Regions from separate parts of the Dorea formicigenerans genome, predicted to be linked through region 1. Evidence: predicted binding sites of a transcription regulator. Region 1 holds the regulator's gene; each other region holds the start of a gene.
The links. The regulator Rex, encoded in region 1, represses fermentation and respiration genes when NADH is low (regulators of the CRP and FNR family bind a similar motif). The targets are predictions, from matches to a motif close to ATTGTTAANTANTTAACAAT.
Positions count from the first base shown of each region.

Region 2: the regulator Rex is predicted to act here: its motif matches at 2,185-2,204, upstream of NQ560_RS13625 (complex I 24 kDa subunit family protein).
Region 3: the regulator Rex is predicted to act here: its motif matches at 2,123-2,142, upstream of NQ560_RS01960 (NAD(P)-binding protein).
Region 4: the regulator Rex is predicted to act here: its motif matches at 2,752-2,771, upstream of NQ560_RS07210 (acyl-CoA carboxylase subunit beta).

Region 1 covers NZ_CP102279.1:1,610,667-1,616,293, reverse strand. Annotated here, with positions in the region: gene NQ560_RS07975 (NUDIX hydrolase) at 1-246, shown strand, start outside; gene NQ560_RS07970 (ABC-F family ATP-binding cassette domain-containing protein) at 261-2,186, opposite strand; gene NQ560_RS07965 (redox-sensing transcriptional repressor Rex) at 2,390-3,031, shown strand; gene NQ560_RS07960 (bifunctional ADP-dependent NAD(P)H-hydrate dehydratase/NAD(P)H-hydrate epimerase) at 3,112-4,626, shown strand; gene alr (alanine racemase) at 4,630-5,627, shown strand, end outside.
Region 2 covers NZ_CP102279.1:2,793,482-2,799,108, forward strand. Annotated here, with positions in the region: gene nuoF (NADH-quinone oxidoreductase subunit NuoF) at 1-1,653, opposite strand, end outside; gene NQ560_RS13625 (complex I 24 kDa subunit family protein) at 1,657-2,130, opposite strand; gene NQ560_RS13630 (LysR family transcriptional regulator) at 2,281-3,210, opposite strand; gene NQ560_RS13635 (YoaK family protein) at 3,216-3,884, opposite strand; gene NQ560_RS13640 (LysR family transcriptional regulator) at 3,981-4,907, opposite strand; ZMP/ZTP riboswitch at 5,043-5,126, shown strand; gene NQ560_RS13645 (formate--tetrahydrofolate ligase) at 5,268-5,627, shown strand, end outside.
Region 3 covers NZ_CP102279.1:364,098-369,724, forward strand. Annotated here, with positions in the region: gene NQ560_RS01950 (molybdopterin molybdotransferase MoeA) at 1-792, opposite strand, end outside; gene mobB (molybdopterin-guanine dinucleotide biosynthesis protein B) at 837-1,910, opposite strand; gene NQ560_RS01960 (NAD(P)-binding protein) at 2,246-4,078, shown strand; gene NQ560_RS01965 ([FeFe] hydrogenase, group A) at 4,072-5,627, shown strand, end outside.
Region 4 covers NZ_CP102279.1:1,459,193-1,464,819, forward strand. Annotated here, with positions in the region: gene NQ560_RS07200 (sodium:solute symporter family protein) at 1-499, shown strand, start outside; gene NQ560_RS07205 (2-isopropylmalate synthase) at 673-2,661, shown strand; gene NQ560_RS07210 (acyl-CoA carboxylase subunit beta) at 2,874-4,313, shown strand; gene NQ560_RS07215 (OadG family transporter subunit) at 4,328-5,098, shown strand; gene NQ560_RS07220 (biotin/lipoyl-containing protein) at 5,123-5,488, shown strand; gene NQ560_RS07225 (sodium ion-translocating decarboxylase subunit beta) at 5,523-5,627, shown strand, end outside.

The DNA of each region.
Region 1 (5,627 bases):
GGATTGGATGTAAATGGCTGTGTGGGCGGTTATATGTTTACCTATCACAGAGAAAATCCTGGAGAAGGCGACAATTATTTTGTAGATGTCTATCGTTTTGAGAAGGATTTTAAAGAAGAAGACCTGCATCTTCAGACAGAAGAGACTGCAGGATATAAGATTGCAACAGCTGATGAGATCAAGGCTCTGGCTGACGAAGGAATCTTCCTGCATTATGATAGTATCAAACGTGTTTTTGAAGAGTAGAAAAATGAGCTGGCTTATTCGGCCAGCTCTTCCCATTTTTCATATAAAGTTTCAAGTTCAGCGTCAATTTCTGCATGTTCTTTTGCAAGTTCCTGACATTTTACTGAATTCGTATAAACTTCCTCCTGCGACATTAGAGTATCAATTTCAGCACTTCTATCTTCCAGAACACCAATCCGTTCTTCTGTCTTTTTGAATTCATTAGCGCGTTTCCGTTCTTTTGCCTGAGCTTCTTTTTGTTCCTGCCAGCTTAACTTTGAATCGGAGGCCAAGTCAGCAGCTGCAGAAGAGGAATTATTTTCTAAGCGAGACGTATTGGAATATGCGGCTGTCAGTTCTTCTTTTTTCTCAAGATAATAATCATAATTTCCAATATAATTTACAAACGTATGATTAACAAGATCCATGATACGTGTTGCAGTCTGATTGATAAAGTAACGGTCGTGTGAAACATAAAGAACCGTTCCTGTGTAATTATTCAGTGCATGTTCCAGAATCTCTTTTGATGTAATATCCAGATGGTTGGTCGGCTCATCGAGAATCAGGAAGTTCGCTTCAGAAAGCATCAGCTTTGCAAGGGACACGCGTCCACGTTCGCCACCGCTTAAGTCACTAATAAGTTTAAATACATCATCTCCGGTAAATAAAAATGCTGCCAGCACTTTACGGATCTGCGTGTTATTAAGATTAGGATAGTCATCGGAAATCTCCTGGAAAATAGTTTTTTCCATATGCAGAACGTGATGTTCCTGATCGTAATAACCAATCTTTACATTAGAACCGAGACGGAAACTTCCAGAATCAGCTTTAAGTACCTGATTTAAAATCTTAAGGATTGTTGTTTTTCCGGTTCCATTGTCTCCAATGATCGCGACATGTTCCCCTCGCTTGATTTCGAAGCTGACATTTTCAAATAAAATCTGTGGTGGAAATGCCTTGCTTAAATGCTCGACAATTAAGACATCATTACCGCTGACACAGGAAGGTTCCAGTGTTAAGTGCATATCTGTATGCAGTTCCATCGGTTTTTCAACCGGGGTCATCTTATCCAGCATCTTTTCACGGCTTTCTGCACGCTTGATGGATTTTTCACGGTTGAAGGAGCGGAGCTTTTCAATGACCGCTTCCTGATGCTTAATTTCCTGCTGCTGGTTCAGATATTCTTTCATTCTGGCTTCACGGAGCATTTCCTTTTTCTTGGCGTAATCTGTATAATTGCCCATGAAAGTGGTAAGCTTGCCCAGTTCGATCTCGACGACTTTTGTTACAACCCGGTTCAGAAAATACCGGTCATGAGAGACAATCAGTACTGCACCGGGATAATTCAGAAGATAAGTTTCCAGCCATGAGATGGAATTTAAATCCAAATGGTTGGTTGGCTCGTCCAAAAGCAGAATATCCGGCTTTGTGAGGAGCAGTTTTCCGAGAGAGACACGGGTTTTCTGACCTCCGGATAAAGTCGCGACCGGTTTTGCGAATTCTTCTTCTGTAAATCCAAGTCCTTTTAAAACACCAGTGATCTCACTTTCGCAGGCGTATCCATTTTCACGTTCGAATGCTGCTGTAAGCCGCTGGTATGTATTCATACGTTCTTCCAGACGTTCTCCGCTTAAATGCTTCATTTCCTGTTCGATCTCACGAATCTGCCGCTCCATGTCGAGAATATCGGCTTTTGCTGTGCGCACCTCTTGATAGATCGTATGGTCATTATTCATATCCTGATGCTGTGCCAGATATCCCATCGTCTTGCCGCGTGTCAGAACAACATTGCCGCCGTCCGCCTGTATCTCACCAACGATCATCTTAAGAAGTGTTGTCTTTCCGGCACCGTTCGGTCCTACGAGAGCTGCTTTTTCGTGGTCTTCTATATGAAAGGAGCCGCCGGAGACAATTACTTCTTCTCCAAAGGCTTTTTCGATATTGTGACATGCAAGTATCATCCTATCCTCCTTGATAAAAATCCTGTGATTTTGAGAAATAAAGATGCCGCAGGGCTGCGTCCGGCGCTGCGACCGCATAATTTTGGCATCATCTTATACTATTATAACGAAAATACTACAAAAAACAACTAAAAAGTTTGACATTATACTAACGATTGCCTATAATAATGAGTAGAAATTTTTGAAGGAAGGAGGTACGGATCATGCAAAACAGGGGAATTTCACAGGCAGTTATCCGTAGATTACCCAGATATTATAGATACCTTGGGGAGCTAATCGAGCAGGGAGTAGAACGAATCTCTTCCAATGAGCTTAGTAAAAGAATGAAAGTCACAGCTTCCCAGATTCGTCAGGATCTTAACAATTTTGGCGGATTCGGACAACAGGGATATGGCTATAATGTAAAATATCTGTACTCAGAAATCGGAAAAATTCTTGGATTGGAACAGGATCATAATATTATTATTATTGGTGCTGGTAATTTGGGGCGTGCACTTGCGAACTATGCGTCATTTGAAAAGCGTGGATTTATCTTAAAAGGATTGTTTGATATCAATCCGGAGCTTGACGGGCAGGAAGTTCGTGGTGTTCCAATTCAGATGATGGACGAGCTTCCGAAATTTGTAGATGAGAACAGTATCGATATTGCAGCATTGACGATTCCAAAGGATGAGTCAATCAAAGTTGCAAAATTTCTGGCAGAACACAATGTTCACGGAATATGGAATTTTGCACATACAGATCTGAATCTCCCGGAAAGTGTGATTGTTGAGAATGTACATTTATCCGAGAGTCTGATGAGGCTGTCATATAATATATGCCGCTACAAGGAAGAACATAATTAAGGAGATAACGTGTAAAGACAGGTTTGTTCAGATAGCATCCTGGCTTTGCACGTTTCTTTCTATCAGGAGGAATCAAAACTATGAGATATTTGCCAGATGCTAAACAGATGAAAACGGCAGATTCATTTACGATAAATGAACTTAAAATCCCATCCCTGGAACTTATGGAACGGGCTGCCAGAGCATGTGTAGATCACATTAAAGACTGGAAAATTAATTTAAATAAAATATGTGTCCTCTGTGGTTCTGGAAATAATGGCGGGGACGGCTTTGCGATTGCCAGAATGTTTGCATGGGAAGGGTGTGACGTAACAGCAGTTCTGGTCGGAAACAGAAATCACTGCACACCAGAGACTGCCCATCAGATAGAACAGTTGAAAAATACAGGGGCACAGTTTAAGGAGCAGTTTGAGCAAGAAGCATTTGAAAGTGAACCGTATACTTTAATTATCGATGCAATTTTTGGAGTTGGACTTTGCCGGGAGGTTGGAGGCAGATATGCACAGATTATAGAGTGTGTGAATCAGTCTGATGCAGTCCGTATGTCCGTGGATATTCCTTCCGGAATTTGCGCAACTACAGGAAATGTATTAGGAACTGCAGTGCGTGCAGACTATACTGTGACAATTCAGGAGACGAAAGTTGGTCTTGTACTTGATCCGGGAAGAAGTTATGCAGGAATCTGTGTATCCGAGGATATCGGAATTGTATCACTTCCACTGGAAAGAGATGAGGAAACAGTTTGTACACTGGAGGGCAGTGATTATGCAGCACTTCTTCCGAAACGAAATGCGGACTCCAATAAAGGAACTTACGGAAAGCTTCTTATGATCACCGGAAGCAAAGGTATGTCAGGTGCTGCATATCTTGGCGCACTTGCAGCTTACAGGACAGGTACCGGGCTGGTGCAGATCTATACTGCTAAAGAGAATCTCGTGATCTTACAGAGCCAGATCCCGGAAGCGATTATTACAACTTATGAAAAATATGATGTCAATGAACTACATCGCTTGATCGACTGGGCAGATGTCGTAGCTATAGGTTCCGGACTTGGAACAAAGAAGACTGCAAGGAAGATTTTAAAAGAAACCATTGCATATACAAAGAAACCTTGTGTCATAGATGCAGACGGACTCAATATTTTGTCTGAACATATGGATTATCTGTGTGGTGCAGATTGTGAACATTTTATCTTTACACCGCACATGAAAGAATTTGAACGGATCAGCGGTTTGAAGATTGCTGAAGTAAAAAAAGATCGTATTGCAGCACTTCGTACATTTGTTAAAGAATATGACGTTACCTGTGTACTGAAGGATTCCAGAACAACCATTGCAAAGCCGAGAGAGCGGGTAGCGGTAAATCTATCCGGCTGTGCGGCTATGGCAAAAGCCGGATCCGGGGATGTGCTGGCAGGCATTATCGCATCGTATCTCGCACAGGGACTTTCTGAATGGGAAGCAGCGCTTCTCGGTGTTTATATTCACGGAAGAGCTGGTGAGATTATAGAGAAGGAACAAGGCGCATACAGTCTTCTCGCAAGGGAACTTGCACAAAAGGCAGGAACAGCCATGACGATACAGGAGGAAAACTAGATTATGAAACAATACAGCAGAGTATGTGAACGAGTGGATCTGGATGCAATTTTTTATAATTTCCAGATGATGAAAGCAAATATCAAAGATGGAGTACAGATGATCGCAGTTATCAAAACAGATGGATACGGACATGGTGCAGTCCAGATTGCCCGGTTACTGGAACCGGTAGACTATATCTGGGGCTACGCGGTTGCAACACTGGACGAAGCTGTCGTCTTGAGAAAAAATGAAATAAAAAAACCAATTCTTGTGCTTGGATGCATTTTCCCGGATCAGTGGGAAGCAATGATTGAAAATGAAGTCCGGATGACCACTTACACAGTAGAAATGGCGAAAGGAGTTTCGAATCTTGCGGTCAAAATGGGAAAAGATGCATATATTCATATTAAGCTGGATACCGGAATGTCAAGACTTGGTTTCCAGATTCATGAAGACAGTGTAGATGCAATTGAAGAAATTTCAAAAATGCCGGGACTTAAATTAGAAGGAATGTTCACACATTTTGCAAAAGCAGATGAAACAGACAAGGCATATACAGATGTTCAGATTGGAAAATACAACTATATGCGTGATGAACTTAAAAAGCGAGGTGTCACATTTCCGATTTACCACTGCTCAAATAGTGCCGGTATCATTGATATTAAGAAAGCGAACATGGATCTGGTACGTGCCGGAATATCCATTTATGGATTGTATCCTTCCGAGGAGGTAGAAAAAAAGAATGTTCCGTTAAGACCGGCCATGGAACTGATCAGTCATGTCTCTTATGTAAAGACAGTTCCGGAAGGAACTCCGGTCAGCTATGGCGGAACCTATGTGACAGAAAAAGAGACTTCTCTTGCGACCATTCCGGTCGGCTACGGAGATGGATATCCCAGAAGTCTTTCTAACAAAGGTTATGTACTGATCCATGGCAAAAAAGCACCAATCCGCGGAAGAGTTTGTATGGACCAGTTTATGGTCGATGTGACAGATATTCCAGATGTAAAATTTGGTGA
Region 2 (5,627 bases), 1.2 Mb from region 1:
TTCATATTCTTCCCGGAATGCCTGAATCGTGCTGATTACCGGTTTTGGCGCACTCTTTCCAAGACCGCAGAGAGCTGTGTTTTCAATCATATCAGCTAACTCTTCCAGCTCTTCGATGTCCCCTTCTCTTCCTTCTCCGGCAACGATACGCTCCAGAATCTCCAGCATACGCTTCGTTCCCTCACGGCATGGTACACATTTTCCACAACTTTCACGCTGCGTAAAATTCATAAAGAATCTTGCAACTTCAACCATACAGGTATTCTCATCCATAACAACCAGTCCGCCAGAACCGATCATGGCACCAATCTTCGTCAGTGAATCAAAGTCCATCTTACTGTCCAGCTGTGATTCTGTCAGACATCCTCCTGATGGTCCTCCGATCTGAACAGCTTTAAATTTCTTGCCATCACGGATTCCGCCGCCAATATCAAAGATGATCTCTCTTAACGTAATACCCATCGGCACCTCGATCAGACCAGTATTATTTACATTTCCCGTCAGGGCAAATGCTTTCGTTCCCGGACTTTCCGGTGTTCCGATTCCTGTATACCAGTCAGCTCCATGCTTCACGATCATCGGTACATTCGCATAAGTCTCAACATTATTCAGAACCGTCGGTTTTCCAAACAATCCCTTTTCAACGGTTCTAGGCGGTTTTACACGCGGCATTCCACGCTTACCTTCAATGGATGCTGTCAGGGCTGAGCCCTCACCACATACGAAAGCTCCTGCTCCACGGTTGATATGTAAATGGAAGCTAAATCCTGTTCCCAAAATATTGTCTCCCAGAATTCCAAGCTCTTCTGCCTGTCTGATTGCAATGCGAAGTCTGCTGACTGCCAGCGGATATTCCGCACGGACATAAATATATCCTTCCTGTGCCTGTACCGCATAGGCTGCAATCATCATACCTTCGATCATGCGGTGCGGATCTCCTTCCATGATGCTTCTGTCCATGAATGCTCCCGGATCTCCTTCATCACCATTGCAGACGACATAACGGATCTTTTCTTTCTGTCCGGCAACCTGGGACCATTTTCTTCCAGTCTGGAAACCAGCGCCTCCACGTCCACGCAGATTTGACTGGGTAATCGTCTTGATTACGGCCTCCGGCGTCATCTCAAATACAGCTTTTTCAAATGCTTCATATGCACCTACTGCCAGTGCATCCTCAATATGTTCTGCATCAATGTGGCCGCAGTTTTTCAGAACAAGTCTTGTCTGTTTTGCATAGAATGGAATTTCTTCCTGAGTCTGATAGACCTCATTATCCTGCTTGTACATCAGACGTGTGACTGGCTCTCCATGGAGGACTGACTTTTCAAAGATTTCTTCACAGTCTTCCAGCTTTACTTTTAAGTAGAGATAATTATAAGGTTCAATTCTGACAAGCGGACCCATCTCGCAAAAGCCATGACATCCACTTTTCTTTACGCCGACATGTTCTCCATGTGCAATCTCTGCTCCGATTCTGACCTCAACATGATCCATACCCGCTGTCAGTTCACTGAATCTGTCAAAGATTTTGTCAGAACCACCTGCAAGACATCCGGTCCCTCCACAGACCAGTATCTTACATGTTTCTTTATTTCTCTTCTCCTGGCATTGTTCACGCAGGAGTGTAAGTTGTGTTCTGTTTTCCAGTTTCATCTGTTATTCCTCCCGCAGTTTTTTGATTAATTCACTCATTTTTTCCGGTGTCATCTTACCATACACCTCGTCATTGATCATGACTGCCGGTGCAAGTCCGCATGCGCCAAGACAGGAAACGGTCTCTACTGTAAATAACTGATCATCTGTTGTGTGTTTATCTTTATTAAGCCCCAGCTCTTTATATAATCCTTCCAGTATCGGAATTGATTTACGCACATGACAGGCCGTACCATCACAGACTTTAATAACATATTTGCCCTTTGCTTCAAACGAGAAGTTCTCATAAAAACTTGCAACGCTGAAAGCCTTTGCTTCTGAAATGCCAATTTTTCCGGCCACATAACTTAATAATTCCGGTGGAAGATAGCGGTATTCCTCCTGAATATCCTGGATAATCGGAATCAGCGACCGCTCTTCACGCGTGTGACAGGCAATAATCTCATCTGTCTTCTCGTAATAAGATGCGTCTAACATAAAAAACCTCCTCATGAATCAAATTTATTCTATTTCTATTTTATCTCAATTTTTATTGCCATGAAAATATCAATAAAGCATGAGTGATATATACTTTTACATATATTTATTAGTTTCAAGTAACTTTAAAGGTCAAAAAAAGAAGCCTCGCTATTTTGAGACTTCTATTGCTTCTTTCTTCAGCTGCCGGATAAACTCCCGTTCATCTTCACCCAGAAACTTTCTGCCCGGATATACCATAACATCTTTCATCCGCCGCTGCTGCCATTCTATCTTACGCTGTGCCAGTCCATTTCTTCGGAGAAGTTCTTCCGGAATCGGTGACACCCACATATAGGTTCCCGGTATATCTTTCAGAAGCATAAACTGATTGCCTCGCTCATATACATGAATCCGTCTGTGTGCATTCTGATTCTCCGGCGTTTCCTTAATGTCCAGATACTCCCCGTTCGGCAGTCTGGAATCTCCGTGTATCAGCTCGATATAAGGTTCCAGATCTTCATATCCATTCAGTTTTTTCGTTGCCAGCGGATCATTCTCATTAACAACAAGACGATACTGGAAATCCATGATTTTTTCATATTCCAGACCTCTTAAATGAATAATGGAATAGTAATATTCTTCATATTTGTCTTCCATCCGGATCAGCGCAAGATTGTAATGCTTCTTTGTAAGATTGTCCAGCGCTTGGACAGAATTGCACTCCCGGATATGCAGTCTCAGCTCTTCTGCATCTCTCACCTGCTCTACATACTTTCCAAATGCATAAGATGCATAGCTGGCTCTTGGTATAGAAATTTTCATCTCTACATCAGTCCCTTTTTTATTTCCCGGGAATTTACGGTTCAACCCTTCAATTTCCTGAATGACCTGTCTCGCCTGCGCAATAAACTGCTGCCCTTCCCTGGTAGGAACCATTCCCCTCGCTGTCCGCACGAAGAGCTGGATCTGATATTCCTCTTCCAGATTCCGGATTGCCTTACTGATGTTCGGCTGTGCAACATACAAACGCTTGGATGCCGCGCTCACCGAACCACACTGTGCAATTTCAATGATATATCTTAACTCTGTTATATTCATTTTTATCACTCACTCTCAAACATTAATAAAAAGCTGAGTCCCAGAAGAATACAGGAAATCCAGATCATATGGATTCCAAAATGTTCTGTCAAGTTGCCGCCAAGTCCTGCTCCGATTGCAAATAAAAAGATAATTCCAAAATAATAAGCGGCCTGCTTTAACTGCTCTGTTTTTTTATCCTGCAGATAATGAGAAAATGCTGCTGTTCCACTTCTTAAGTTGCCGATACACATGGTACTTGCATAGGAATAACCACCCATCTTCCGGAATGTCTGCACCTGCATTGCACAGGCAAAGGACACAAAAATCGTCGCTGTCATATTCAGACTGTGCGGAATAAATCCTACGACAAATAATATGACGATCTCTGCAAGCAGAATCCCCTGCCTCCAGTGAAGCCGTCTGGCATATTTATACCGCATCTGAATCTGATCTGCCACGAAAACTCCAAGAACAAATGCTATAAGAGGCAGCAAATATCGTACTCCGGCTTTCCAGTCTCCGGTCATAAAATGCTGACTCATCAATACTACATTTCCTGTCTGCGCGTTAGAAAAAACTTCATTTCTCGTATTATATGTATAAGCGTCCTGAAAACCTCCTGATAACGCCAGAAATGCACTGTTTATAAATGCCTCTGACATCTGCTTTCCCGAAAAATTCTTACCGACCATGTGTAACACCTCTACTCATCCTTTGTATTTTCAGTTTCCTATTATATAGATGCACATGTCAAAAGTCAATTTCACCGTTTTGCCGGTATATAAATTTTATATCAAGAATGCCTCGGCATTCTTCCAGCTGATATATTTTCGCAGAGCCTGAATATAAAATTCACTCATCCGGCTCCCACGAATTCTGTGGTGCGTCAGAATTCCAATCTCCATATCTCCTTCTTCTTTTAAAGGTACTGCCACAATATTAGCTCCGTTCAGTTCCTCATCAATGACTCCACTACACACCGTATATCCATTCAGTCCAATCAGTAAATTAAAAAGTGTCGCGCGGTCACGTACACGGATATTCTTCGCACGCTCTGTAGTACTGAATATTTCCTCTGAAAAGTAAAAAGAGTTGTGTTCTCCCTGTTCAAAAGACAGATATGGGTATGTCTTTAAATCTTCCATCGTTACAGATTCTTTTCCTGCCAACGGATTTGAAGTACTGACGAAAATGTGTGGTTTGGCCGTAAATAAAATCTCAAATTCCAGATCATTTGCCTTGATGATCTTCTTTAATACGGTCCGGTTAAAATCGTTCAGATACAAAATTCCAATCTCACTTCTCATCTTCGCCACATCATCGATGATCTCATATGTCTGTGTCTCTCGAAGAGAAAAATCATAATTGTCCCCGCCAAATTCTTTGATTAGGTCAACAAATGCATTGACTGCGAAAGAATAATGTTGTGTAGAGACACTAAATTCTTTCTTGCCTCCTGCCTGAAGCTTATAGCGCTCTTCCAAAAGTGATGCCTGCTCCAGCACCTGCCTTGCATATCCTAAAAATATCGCTCCATCCTTTGACACTTCGATTCCCTTATTCGTCCTGTCAAAAATGATAATTCCCATCTCTTGTTCCAGTTCTCTAATTGCTTTTGTGAGTCCTGGCTGAGAAACAAAAAGACGACGGGCTGCTTCGCTCATAGTGCCTGTCTCCGCAACGGTCGTCACATACCTTAACTGCTGTAATGTCATCACATGCCCTCCTGTCGTTGGTTTCTCAAAAATTTACTTTAAAATTGCCTAACTATTGTAACATTTTACCTTATAAATATCAACGAAGTTCATTTTTTCATTGACTTTTAGTTCCGGATACCATAAGATATTACTAAGCATTCTGATGACTGACGGATAATTGTGGAGTACCACAGAGGAATCAGAAGTCGTATTAAGCCGACCGTCTGGGCAACATTTATCCTAACGATAGATGTTGTCCTTTTTTATTAATGCCAGGGGGATAAGCCATAGACCCTGCATGTGTTTACGCATGCAAGGTCATCTGCCTGGCATGTACTTATCTAGCGACGTGAGGCTTGCATTAAACCAGGGAGGGAAATGAAGATGAAAACTGATATCGAGATCGCACAGGAGTGTACAATGGAACCAATCACTGCCATTGCAGACAAAGCCGGAATCCCGGACGAATACTTAGAGCAATATGGCAAATACAAAGCAAAGATTGACTACAATTTCTTAAAGAAATCCCAGAACAAAGATGGCAAATTAATTCTTGTCACAGCAATCAACCCGACACCTGCCGGAGAAGGAAAGACAACCACAACTGTCGGACTTGCTGATGCAATGCAACGTCTGAATAAAAAGGTTATGGTCGCACTTCGCGAGCCTTCTCTTGGACCTGTATTCGGAATCAAAGGCGGTGCTGCCGGTGGCGGATATGCGCAGGTTGTACCAATG
Region 3 (5,627 bases), 1.2 Mb from region 1:
TTCCGGCATATAGTCGAAATCACCGGCAGATACACCGCCTGTCGTGATTACGATATCATTGGTCTTGAGGGCGTCGAGTACGGCCCGACACAGGGAATCCAGATCATCACTGACCGTGTTAAGGTAGTTGGCAGTCATATGATGTTTTTGAATGTAACCGCCTAAAAGATATGGATTCGTATTATAAATCTTACCGTATTCTAAAGGAGAACCTGTATTCAAAAGTTCGCTTCCGGTACTGATAAGCCCGATGGAGAGCTTTTTATAGACCCCAATTTCAGCAATCCCCTGTCCGGCAATCAGTGCCAGGTCAGAAGCGGTAAGTATTTTGCCTTTTGGAACAAGCAAAGTTCCGGCTGCAACATCTTCCCCAGGTGGAATGATGTTTGCGGAGGTAACGGGCGCCGTTAATGTAACCGTATTCTCAGTAAAGGAAGTGCGCTCATGCATGATAATGGCATCGGCACCTTCCGGAACTGGTGCGCCGGTCATGATCCGTGCAGCTTTTCCTTCTGTGATTGGATAGGTTGGAACACTTCCGGCAGGAATTACCCCGGTAACGTCTAAAGTCACAGGATGTTCCGGTGAAGCAGCGGCTGTGTCAGCCTGACGAAGTGCATATCCATCATATGCGCTTTTGGCAAAAGAAGGCACCGGAATTTTAGCTGTAATATCTTCTGCAAGAATTCGTTCAAAAGCATCTTGTAGTAAAATGTGTTCTATCGTCTGAGTTTCTGGTTTTGCCAGATTCAGGAGACAGTCAGATGCTTCTTTTAAAGTCTGAATGTTCATATGTATGTTTTCCTTATTTTTCCTTATATAAATGTATCGATTATTTATAAATGTTTTAAATCTCCGTTATGATAATGTTGTAATATACAGTCAGCGATAGCTTCGATATTATCCCGACAATAAACGGGTGTATCTTGTATCAACTGTTCGGTTGAAAAATCAGCAGTGATATAGGAGATACAATTAGAAGCAGAAGCGAGTAAGCTGTTATTTTGTTCATCACTTCCAGTCAATAATATAAGCTTTGGATAATCGCTCCATTTGAAGCCTTCTAAAAGAACAAGATCAGCATCACCGACAAGCCCCGCAATTGCAGATTCCTGTAAAGGTTCCCGTTTTACAACGGAATATTTGTCGTTATCATAGACGATGGAAGCACTCACGCCTGCCTGCCAGAACCGATAACTGTCTGTTCCGGGAGAATCAGGTTCGAAAGAATGTCCGTCATGTTTGACTGTGGCGACCTTAAGTCCCCGGTGGATCAGCTCTGGGATTAATCGTTCCATTAAAGTGGTTTTTCCGGAGTTTTTAAATCCAGAAATGGCCAGGCAGCTTTTTGCAGTCAGTTTTTGGTATTCCTCTGGTGTATTGATATTCTGTAGCTGCCAGGAATCTTCTTCTACGTGATAAAAATGAACCTTTAAGTTGTTCAAAGCATCCATGATCCGAAGATTTCCATTATCCAAGCACCTCTTTAGTACAGGGGTGCAGCTTTTGCGATAAATACCACACAGGGGGTGGATCCGATCATCCGCCGTGACACAGATAAGTGCATCAGTATCAGAATGTTTCATGACTTCCTGAAGGTGATGAGCCAGTGTTCCGGAAAAAAGAGGAACGTCACAGGGAAGAACGAGCAGCGCATCCGACTCGCAGACAGATAAGGCACTGTAAAGTCCGCTCATAGGACCGCAATCTGAATATCGGTCATCAATCATTGAATAAGGGATTTCCGGATGCCGGGCGGCATCATCGACTGAAACCAGAATCTCAGGAAAATCGCGTAGTTCAAAAATCAGTTTGTCGAGAAATGTTGTTCCATTAAGTCTCAGAGAGGATTTCCGATATCCCATCCGACGGCTTTTTCCTCCTGCCAGTATCAGGCAGCCTGTGTTCATCTGTATCACCTCGTGTTGTATTTATCTATAAACAAGCGCGCTTATAGGCGTTTCTTTCGGTTAATTATAGCATTTGAAATTTAAAACCACAAGGAAAGATATATGTTTCACAGGATTGATAAAATTGGGACGGGTTTTAAATGAAACTAACTAAATTATATTTAGAAAATATAAGGACGTTTATAAAAAGAAACTATAGAAAAGACGTTGCTATTGATAAAAAAATAGCATTGTGACTAATTTAGATAAAAGTATTTACAAAATTTTATCTAAATGTTACAATATGACCGTTACTTATTCTAAAAACAATCGGTAGAGAGGGAAGGAATAAAAAAATGAGTAGATTAACGATCGATACTCCTAGCAGGGCAGACCTTGTTATGGAGCAGCTCTACAAGGATCTTGAGCGCAGAATCGAATCAAGCCCACCGGGATTATGTCCAGTAGACTTGTCTCGCGCATTTTTGGAGTTATGCCATGCTCAGACTTGTGGAAAATGTGTACCTTGCCGTGTCGGTCTTGGTCAGTTGAATCACCTGATCAGAAAGGTACTGAACGGCAACGCAACAATGGAGACACTTGATACTATGGAGCAGACAGCAAAGTCTATTATGGAGTCTGCCGACTGTGCGATTGGATATGAGGCAGCGCATATGGTATATAAGGGACTGATCGGATATCGCGATGATTATATCGAGCATATCAAGAACGGACGCTGTACCTGTACATATAATCAGCCGGTACCATGTGTATCCTTATGTCCTGCACATGTTGATATTCCGGGATATGTAGCGTTAGTTGGGGAAGGACGCTATGCAGATGCAATCCGTCTGATCCGTAAGGATAATCCATTCCCGACAACATGTGGATTTATCTGTGAGCATCCATGTGAGGCAAGATGCCGTCGTAACATGATTGATGATTCTATTAATATCCGTGGCCTGAAACGAGTGGCAGCAGACTTTGCAGGGGAAGTAGAGCCGCCAAAATGTGCACCAGGCACAGGTAAGAAAATTGCTGTATTAGGAGGAGGCCCGGGAGGACTCAGTGCAGCTTATTATCTGCAGCTTATGGGACATCAGACAACGGTATATGAGATGCTTCCAAAGCTTGGAGGTATGCTCCGCTATGGTATTCCGAACTACAGACTTCCGAAAGACCGTCTGGACGAGGATATCAATGCAATCTTAAAGACAGGAGTAGAAGTAAAATACGGTCTTAAGATCGGTGAAGATATTACAATCCAACAGCTTCGCAGTGAGTACGATGCTGTTCTGATTACAATTGGAGCAAGTACAGATAAGAAACTTGGACTGGAAGGCGAAGATGCAGACGGAGTCATCTCAGCAGTACAGTTCTTAAGAGATGTAGGAAAAGACGAAGCACTTGACCTGACTGGAAAAGAAGTCGCAGTTGTCGGTGGTGGTAATGTATCTATGGATGCAGTCCGTACAGCCAAAAGACTGGGTGCTAAGAAAGTCAGCATTGTATATAGAAGAAGAGTTGCAGATATGACAGCTCTTCCGGCAGAGATTGAAGGAGCAATTGCAGAGGGAATTGAAGTACAGACTCTGAAGGCCCCGGCATCTCTGGATATTGATGAAAATCATCACATTAAAGGAATGTATGTTACACCGCAGATGATCAGTGAGATCAAAGGCGGACGTGCAAGCGTAAAAGCAACAGGAGAGCCAGATCAGTATATTCCATGTGATATCCTTGTTGTGGCAATTGGTCAGAATATTGAGACAGATCATTTCGCAGAAGCAGGAATTCCGGTAGAGCGTGGTAAGATCGTGACAACTGCAGGAGGAGATTTCCTGGATATGCCAGGTGTATTTGCAGGAGGAGACTGTGCAAGTGGTCCGGCTACTGTGATCAAAGCGATTGCAGCAGCAAAAGTTGTAGCTGCCAACATTGATGAATATCTTGGATATCATCATGAGATTTCCTGTGATGTAGAGATTCCGAAAGCAAGCCTTCATGACAGAGTACCTTGCGGACGTGCAGAACTTACAGAGCGCGAGGCATGTGAGAGAGTCTGTGATTTTGAAGGAGTGGAGAACTGCATGACCGAAAAAGAAGCAAAACAGGAAGCTTGCCGCTGTCTGCGCTGCGATCATTTCGGATATGGAATATTTAAAGGAGGCAGAGAAAAATTATGGTAAATCTTACAATAGATGGAAGACAGATTTCAGTAGAAGAGAATACCACAATTATGGAAGCTGCCAGATCCGTTGGTATTCAGATTCCGAGTCTTTGTTATCTCAAAGGCATCAATGAAATAGGCGCCTGTCGCGTGTGTGTGGTAGAGCTGGAAGGAAAGGACAGACTGATCACCGCCTGCAATAATATTTGCGAGGAAGGTATGGTCATTTATACAAATAGTCCGAAAGTCAGAAAGGACAGACGTACAACAGTAGAACTGATTCTTTCTGAGCACGACTGTCAGTGTGTAACTTGTATGAGAAGCGGCAACTGCAGTCTTCAGAAAATTGCAAATGATCTGGATATTTTAGAACTTCCATTTCATCAGTATCTGGAACACCAGCCATGGGATAAAACATTTCCACTGATTCGTGATTCTGCAAAATGTATCAAATGTATGCGTTGCGTGCAGGTGTGTGACAAGGTTCAGGGGCTTGGTGTCTGGGATGTAGAAGGAACCGGTTATCACACAACAGTTAATGTGTCAGGTCATAATTCTATCCGAGAGGCAGATTGTGCACTTTGTGGTCAGTGCATTACACATTGTCCTGTCGGAGCACTTCGCGAGAGAAGTGATACGAATGAAGTATGGAAAGCAATTGAAGATCCGGATAAGATCGTGGTTGCTCAGGTAGCACCTGCTGTCCGCGCAGCATGGGGAGAGGAACTCGGACTGGCACCGGAAGATGCAACAGTTGGAAAAATCATAGATGCCCTCAAGAGAATGGGAATAAACTATGTATTTGATACAACATTTTCTGCGGATCTTACGATTATGGAAGAGGGAAATGAATTCGTAAAGAGATTTACAAGTGGTGAATTAAAAGACCGCCCGATGTTCACTTCCTGCTGTCCGGGATGGGTGCGCTTTATTAAGAGTCAGTTCCCACATCTGGTAAAATATCTGTCTTCCGCAAAATCACCACAGCAGATGTTCGGTGCAGTTATGAAGACATATTTTGCAGAGAAGCTGGGCGTAAGTCCGGAGAAGATCTATACTGTATCTGTTATGCCATGTGTGGCTAAGAAGGCAGAGCGTGAGATGGATCTTTATTATGAAGAATATGCAGGACATGATATTGATGCAGTTATCACCACACGTGAGCTGATCCGAATGATCCGTTCTGCACATATCAGCCCACAGACACTGGTAGATGTTGAGAGTGACCGCCCGATGCATGAGGGAACCGGAGCCGGAGTCATCTTCGGTGCAACCGGTGGAGTTATGGAGGCGGCACTTCGGTCGGCTTACTATATCATCAAAGGTGAGAATCCGCCGGCAGAGGCATTTACAGCAGTCAGAAGCCAGGGATTCAATGAAAATGACGGCGTTCAGGAAGCAAATTTCCAGATTAATGATATTACAGTGAGAACTGCAGTAGTCAGCGGACTTGGAAATACAAGAGAATTGATTCGCAAGATCGAATCCGGTGAAGTGCACTATGACTTTGTAGAAGTTATGGCGTGTCCGGGAGGATGCGTCGGTGGTGGCGGACAGCCGATCCACGA
Region 4 (5,627 bases), 150 kb from region 1:
TGCATCTAAGAAAGAAATGTCTGAGAAAAAGCAGGTGTTTGTTATGAGAGTGTTTATTGTATTTTTTATTTTTATATCGGCAGTGATTGCAATCTTTAAAGATGCACATCCGGAAGTAACATTTATCGCACAGATGATGGGAGTTTCCTGGGGTGCTCTTGCAGGATCATTTTTGGCACCGTTCTTATATGGATTATACTGGAAAGGCGTGACAAAAGCTTCTGCATTTGTTTGTTTTATATGGGGGTGTGCGGTAGCAGTAATCCAGCTTGTCATTACACTTGGAGGAGTTGATGTGAGCGGCTGGGAACCGGTACTTGGATACATTTTCAAATCTTCAATCAATTCCGGTGTGATCGCTATGGTCGGTGGACTTATTCTTGTTCCGGTTGTAAGTCTCTTTACAAAGAAACAGGCGAAGAAAGTAATCGATGATCTGTTTGCATGTTATGAAGAGAAAGTTATGACGACAAGAAAAGAAGCTCTTGAGGATGAGTAAAAAAATGACAGAAAAATTGAGTCTTGAACTCAAAAAAGCATAAGAATATTAAAAAAAATCAAGGAAAGTGATTAAATATGTCACTTTCCTTTTTTTTATTCCTGTGTTAGTATGAGTGAGTCTTAAAAAAAGACAACTAATTTGATGAAAATTAATTTGGAAGGATGATAGATATGAATAATTTTGAAAAGTACGAAAAGACTTATTTTATGCCACCGGTCGTCACATATGATTGGGTGAAGAAGACAGAGATTGAAAAACCGCCGGTATGGTGTAGTGTTGACCTGCGAGATGGTAACCAGGCGCTGATCGAGCCAATGAGTCTTGAGGAAAAGTTGGAGTTCTTCCAGATGTTAGTAGATATCGGATTTAAGGAGATTGAGGTTGGATTCCCGGCAGCATCCGATACCGAGTACAAGTTCATGAGAACGCTGATTGAGAAGAATATGATCCCAGATGATGTGACCGTTCAGGTACTGACTCAGGCAAGAGAGCATATTATTAAGAAGACATTTGAAGCTGTTAAGGGTGCGCCTCATGCGGTGATCCATCTGTACAACTCCACATCTGTTGCACAGAGAGAGCAGGTATTCAGAAAAAGCAAAGAGCAGATCAAGAAGATTGCAGTCGATGGAGCAGAATTACTTCTGAAGCTGGCAAATGAGACAGATGGTAACTTTACATTTGAATACAGCCCGGAGAGTTTCTCTGGAACAGAGGTTGATTATGCGGTCGAAGTTTGTAATGCAGTCTTAGACGTATGGAAACCAAGTGCGGACAACAAGGCAATCATCAATATTCCGACAACCGTTGAAAATGCGATTCCACATGTATTTGCATGCCAGTTAGAGTATGTAGATAAGAACCTGAAATACAGAGATAATGTTGTATTAAGTCTTCATCCACACAATGACCGTGGTTGTGGTGTTGCAACTGCGGAACTTGGAATTCTGGCAGGAGCTGACCGTATCGAAGGTACATTATTTGGAAATGGAGAGCGTACCGGTAATGTAGATATTGTGACATTAGGTTTAAATATGTTCTCTCACGGAGTGGATCCAAAGCTTGATTTTACTGATATGCACCATATTCGCGAAACTTATGAGAGACTGACAAGAATGCATGTCTATGAGCGTCAGCCGTATGCAGGAGATCTGGTATTTACAGCATTTTCAGGATCACATCAGGATGCTATTGCAAAAGGAATGGCGTGGAGAGAAGAGAAGAAGTGCGATACATGGACAGTTCCATATCTGCCGATCGATCCACAGGATGTTGGAAGAAAATACGATTCAGATGTTATCCGCATCAACAGCCAGTCTGGTAAAGGTGGTGTGAACTACATTCTGAAACAGAGCCATGGAATCAATCTTCCAAAAGAGATGCGTGAGGAAGTCGGATATCTTGTGAAAGGTATTTCTGACCGTGCACATAAAGAGCTGACTCCGGAACTTGTATATCAGATTTTCTCTGATAACTACATTAATACAAAACCGGTATTTCATATTGACGAGTGTCATTTCAAACAGGTCAATGGAATTACAGCTGAGGTTACGATCAATCATGAGAAAGAGAGCCAGGTCATCACCGCAACGGGTAATGGACGTTTGGATGCGGTCAGCAATGCAATCAAACAGTATTTCAACGTCAGCTATGAACTGAGCTTTTACGAGGAACATTCTCTGACAAAAGGATCATCCTCCAAGGCTGTTGCATATGTTGGTATAATCTGCCAAGGAAAGACATTCTGGGGTGCTGGAATTGACGCCGATATTATCAAGGCATCCATTGAGGCACTCACAGTTGCAGTTAATAAGCTGGAAGAGATTGGAAATTCCAATACATGTAAAGACACACGTATGATTGAAATTATGAATTATATTCAGGAGAACTATATTGATATTACATTAGATGACCTTGCTGAGAAGTTCTTCTTGTCTAAACCATACATTTCCAAATACATTAAGGAGAAATCCGGCGTCACATTTGGAGAACTGGTAAAGAAAATCCGTATGAAGAAAGCAAGAGCACTTCTTAAGAGCAGCAATATGACAGTGGAAAATATTGCATTATCTGTCGGATATCAGAATGTGGAGCATTTCAATCGATTGTTCAAAAAGGCATATAATATGACTCCAATTCAATTTAGAAATGAAAAATAAACAGAATTTATAGACCTATAAAAGCGGTTTTGAGCTAATTGCCCAAACCGCTTTTTGATTTTTAACAAAAGTCATAAATAATTAACAAAATTTGTCAAATCCTTAACAAATGTGCCTTGTAGGCGTTGCCATTTTTCGGTAAAAAAGTTATAATAAATTCGGCGAAATTTTGGTATAACCATATTTTAATAAAGAAAATGGAGGGCTAAATTATGGGCAACATGGCAACAGAAAATGCAGCAGGTAATCGCATTGAACAGTTACTTGATGCAGGCAGCTTTGTTGAAATCGGCGGAGCAGTAACAGCCAGAACAACAGATTTCAACATGCAGGAAAAGAAAACTCCGGCAGACGGTGTCATTACCGGTTATGGAGTGATCGATGGTAATCTGGTATATGTGTACAGCCAGGACGCTTCAGTATTGAAGGGATCAATTGGTGAGATGCATGCCAGAAAGATCGCGAACATTTATGATATGGCAATGAAGATGGGGGCTCCTGTTATTGGACTTGTAGATTGTGCAGGTCTCAGACTTCAGGAGGCAACAGACGCACTTGAGGCATTTGGAACATTATATTTAAAACAATCACTTGCATCAGGAGTAATTCCACAGATTACAGCAATTTTCGGAACCTGTGGCGGAGGCTTGTCCTTAGTACCAGCTCTTACAGATTTTACATTTATGGAAGAAAAGAATGCGAAGTTATTCGTAAATTCTCCGAATGCGATTCCAGGAAATACAGTAGATAAATGTGATACATCTTCTGCAAAATTCCAAAGTGAAAAGACAGGTCTTGTAGATGGTGTCGGAACAGAAGAAGAGATTCTTTCAGAGATTCGTACATTAGTAAGCATTTTACCATGTAATAATGAGGAAGATGCATCATACACAGAATGTTCAGATGATCTGAATCGTGCATGTTCAGAGATTGAAAATGCAACAGAAGATACGGCAATAGCCCTTGCTGAAATCGCAGATGATCATGTATTCTTTGAGACTCAGAAGAATCATGCGAAAGACATGGTAACAGGCTTTATTCGTTTGAATGGTATGACAGTTGGTGCTGTTGCGAACAGATCTAAAGTTTATGATGAGAATGCAGAAGTTGTAGAAGAGTTTGATGGAGCACTTTCTGCAAGAGGCGCAAGAAAAGCAGCCAGATTCGTAGAGTTCTGTGATGCATTTAATATTCCGGTTCTTACACTGACGAATGTATCAGGATTTGCAGCAACTATGTGTGCAGAAAGAAGCCTTGCAAAGGCAGCAGCAAAATTAACTTATGCATTTGCAAATGCAACTGTACCAAAAGTTAACGTTGTAATCGGAAAAGCATTTGGAAGTGCTTATGTGACAATGAACAGTAAATCTCTTGGTGCTGATATGGTCTATGCATGGCCGACAGCAGAAATCGGAATGATGGAAGCAGATCTTGCAGCAAAAATTATGTATGCAGATGCTGATGCTGAGACAATCAACGAGAAAGCAAAAGAATATGCCGAGCTTCAGTCCAGTCCGGTTTCCGCAGCAAGAAGAGGTTATGTAGATACAATTATCCAGCCTGCTGACACTAGAAAATATGTCATCGGAGCATTTGAGATGTTATTTACAAAAAGAGAAGAAAGCCCGATGAAAAAGCATGGAACAGTTTAGAGAGGTGAGGCAAAGTGAAGAAAAAGATTAGCTTATTGCTCTGCCTGATGATGACCGCAATCGTATGCCTGACAGGATGTGGTAAGACACAGACTACTTTGGAATATGATGAGGCAATGATTGAGCAGGAGACAGAGTTTCTGATAAACTACTGCCAGAATGTAGACAGTGATACACTGGCACAGTGGAACGACCAGAACGAATTCAGCAAAGAGTATCAGTTCATGATGTCTGGATTGAAGTTCACACCGGACAGCTTTGATGGCGCAGTTGACAGCTGGCAGGCAGGAATCAAAGAATGCGGTGAGTATGTCGGACATGGAGATTATACATTTGAAGCGAAAGATGATGAGCTGACAGTATCTGTACCGGCACAGTTCAAAGATCGTGATGCTACGATTGAATTTGTGTTTGATAAAGATTTATACCTTGAAAGTATGACAGTCAGTGCGAAGTTCTCACTTGGAGAGATTATGGAAAAGGCAGGCTTAAATACACTGCTTGGAATGGGAACTGTATTTGCAGTACTGATCTTCATTTCATTCCTGATTTCTTTGTTTAAATACATTCCGGCAATCCAGAATGCATTTGGCAAGAAAAAAGATGAGCAGAAAGAAGAAACGAAAGCGGCTGTAAGTGAGACAGTCGAAGAAGTGGATGAAACTGATGATCTGGAATTGATTGCTGTTATTTCAGCAGCAATTGCAGCAGCAGAAGAGACAACGACAGATGGATTTGTTGTCCGCAGCATTAAGCGCCGTCCGTCAAATAAATGGAATTCATAGTGAGTAATTAAGGAGGATATCAGAATGAAAAATTATACAATTACAGTGAATGGTAATGTTTATGATGTAACAGTAGAAGAGACAGGAGCAGGCGCAGCACCTGCACCAGCTGCACCGAAAGCAGCACCAAAAGCAGCTCCAAAGGCAGCACCGAAAGCGGCAGCAGGAGCAGCCGGATCTATTGAAGTAAAAGCAGGAGCAGCCGGAAAAGTATTCAAACTTGACACTACTGTAGGTCAGGCAGTGAAGAAGGGTGATGCTGTTCTTACAATCGAGGCAATGAAGATGGAAATCCCAGTTGTAGCACCGGAAGATGGAACTGTAGCAAGCATCAACGTAGCTGTTGGTGATGCAATCGAATCCGGAGCAGTATTAGCAACATTGAAATAGTACTGCCGACACATATACGACTGGAGGTTAAGAAATGGAATATATAACAACAACATTAGGAAACCTCGTGCATCAGACGGCGTTTTTTAGTCTTACATGGGGCAATGTGGTCATGATTGCGGTGGCTTGTTTCTTCTTG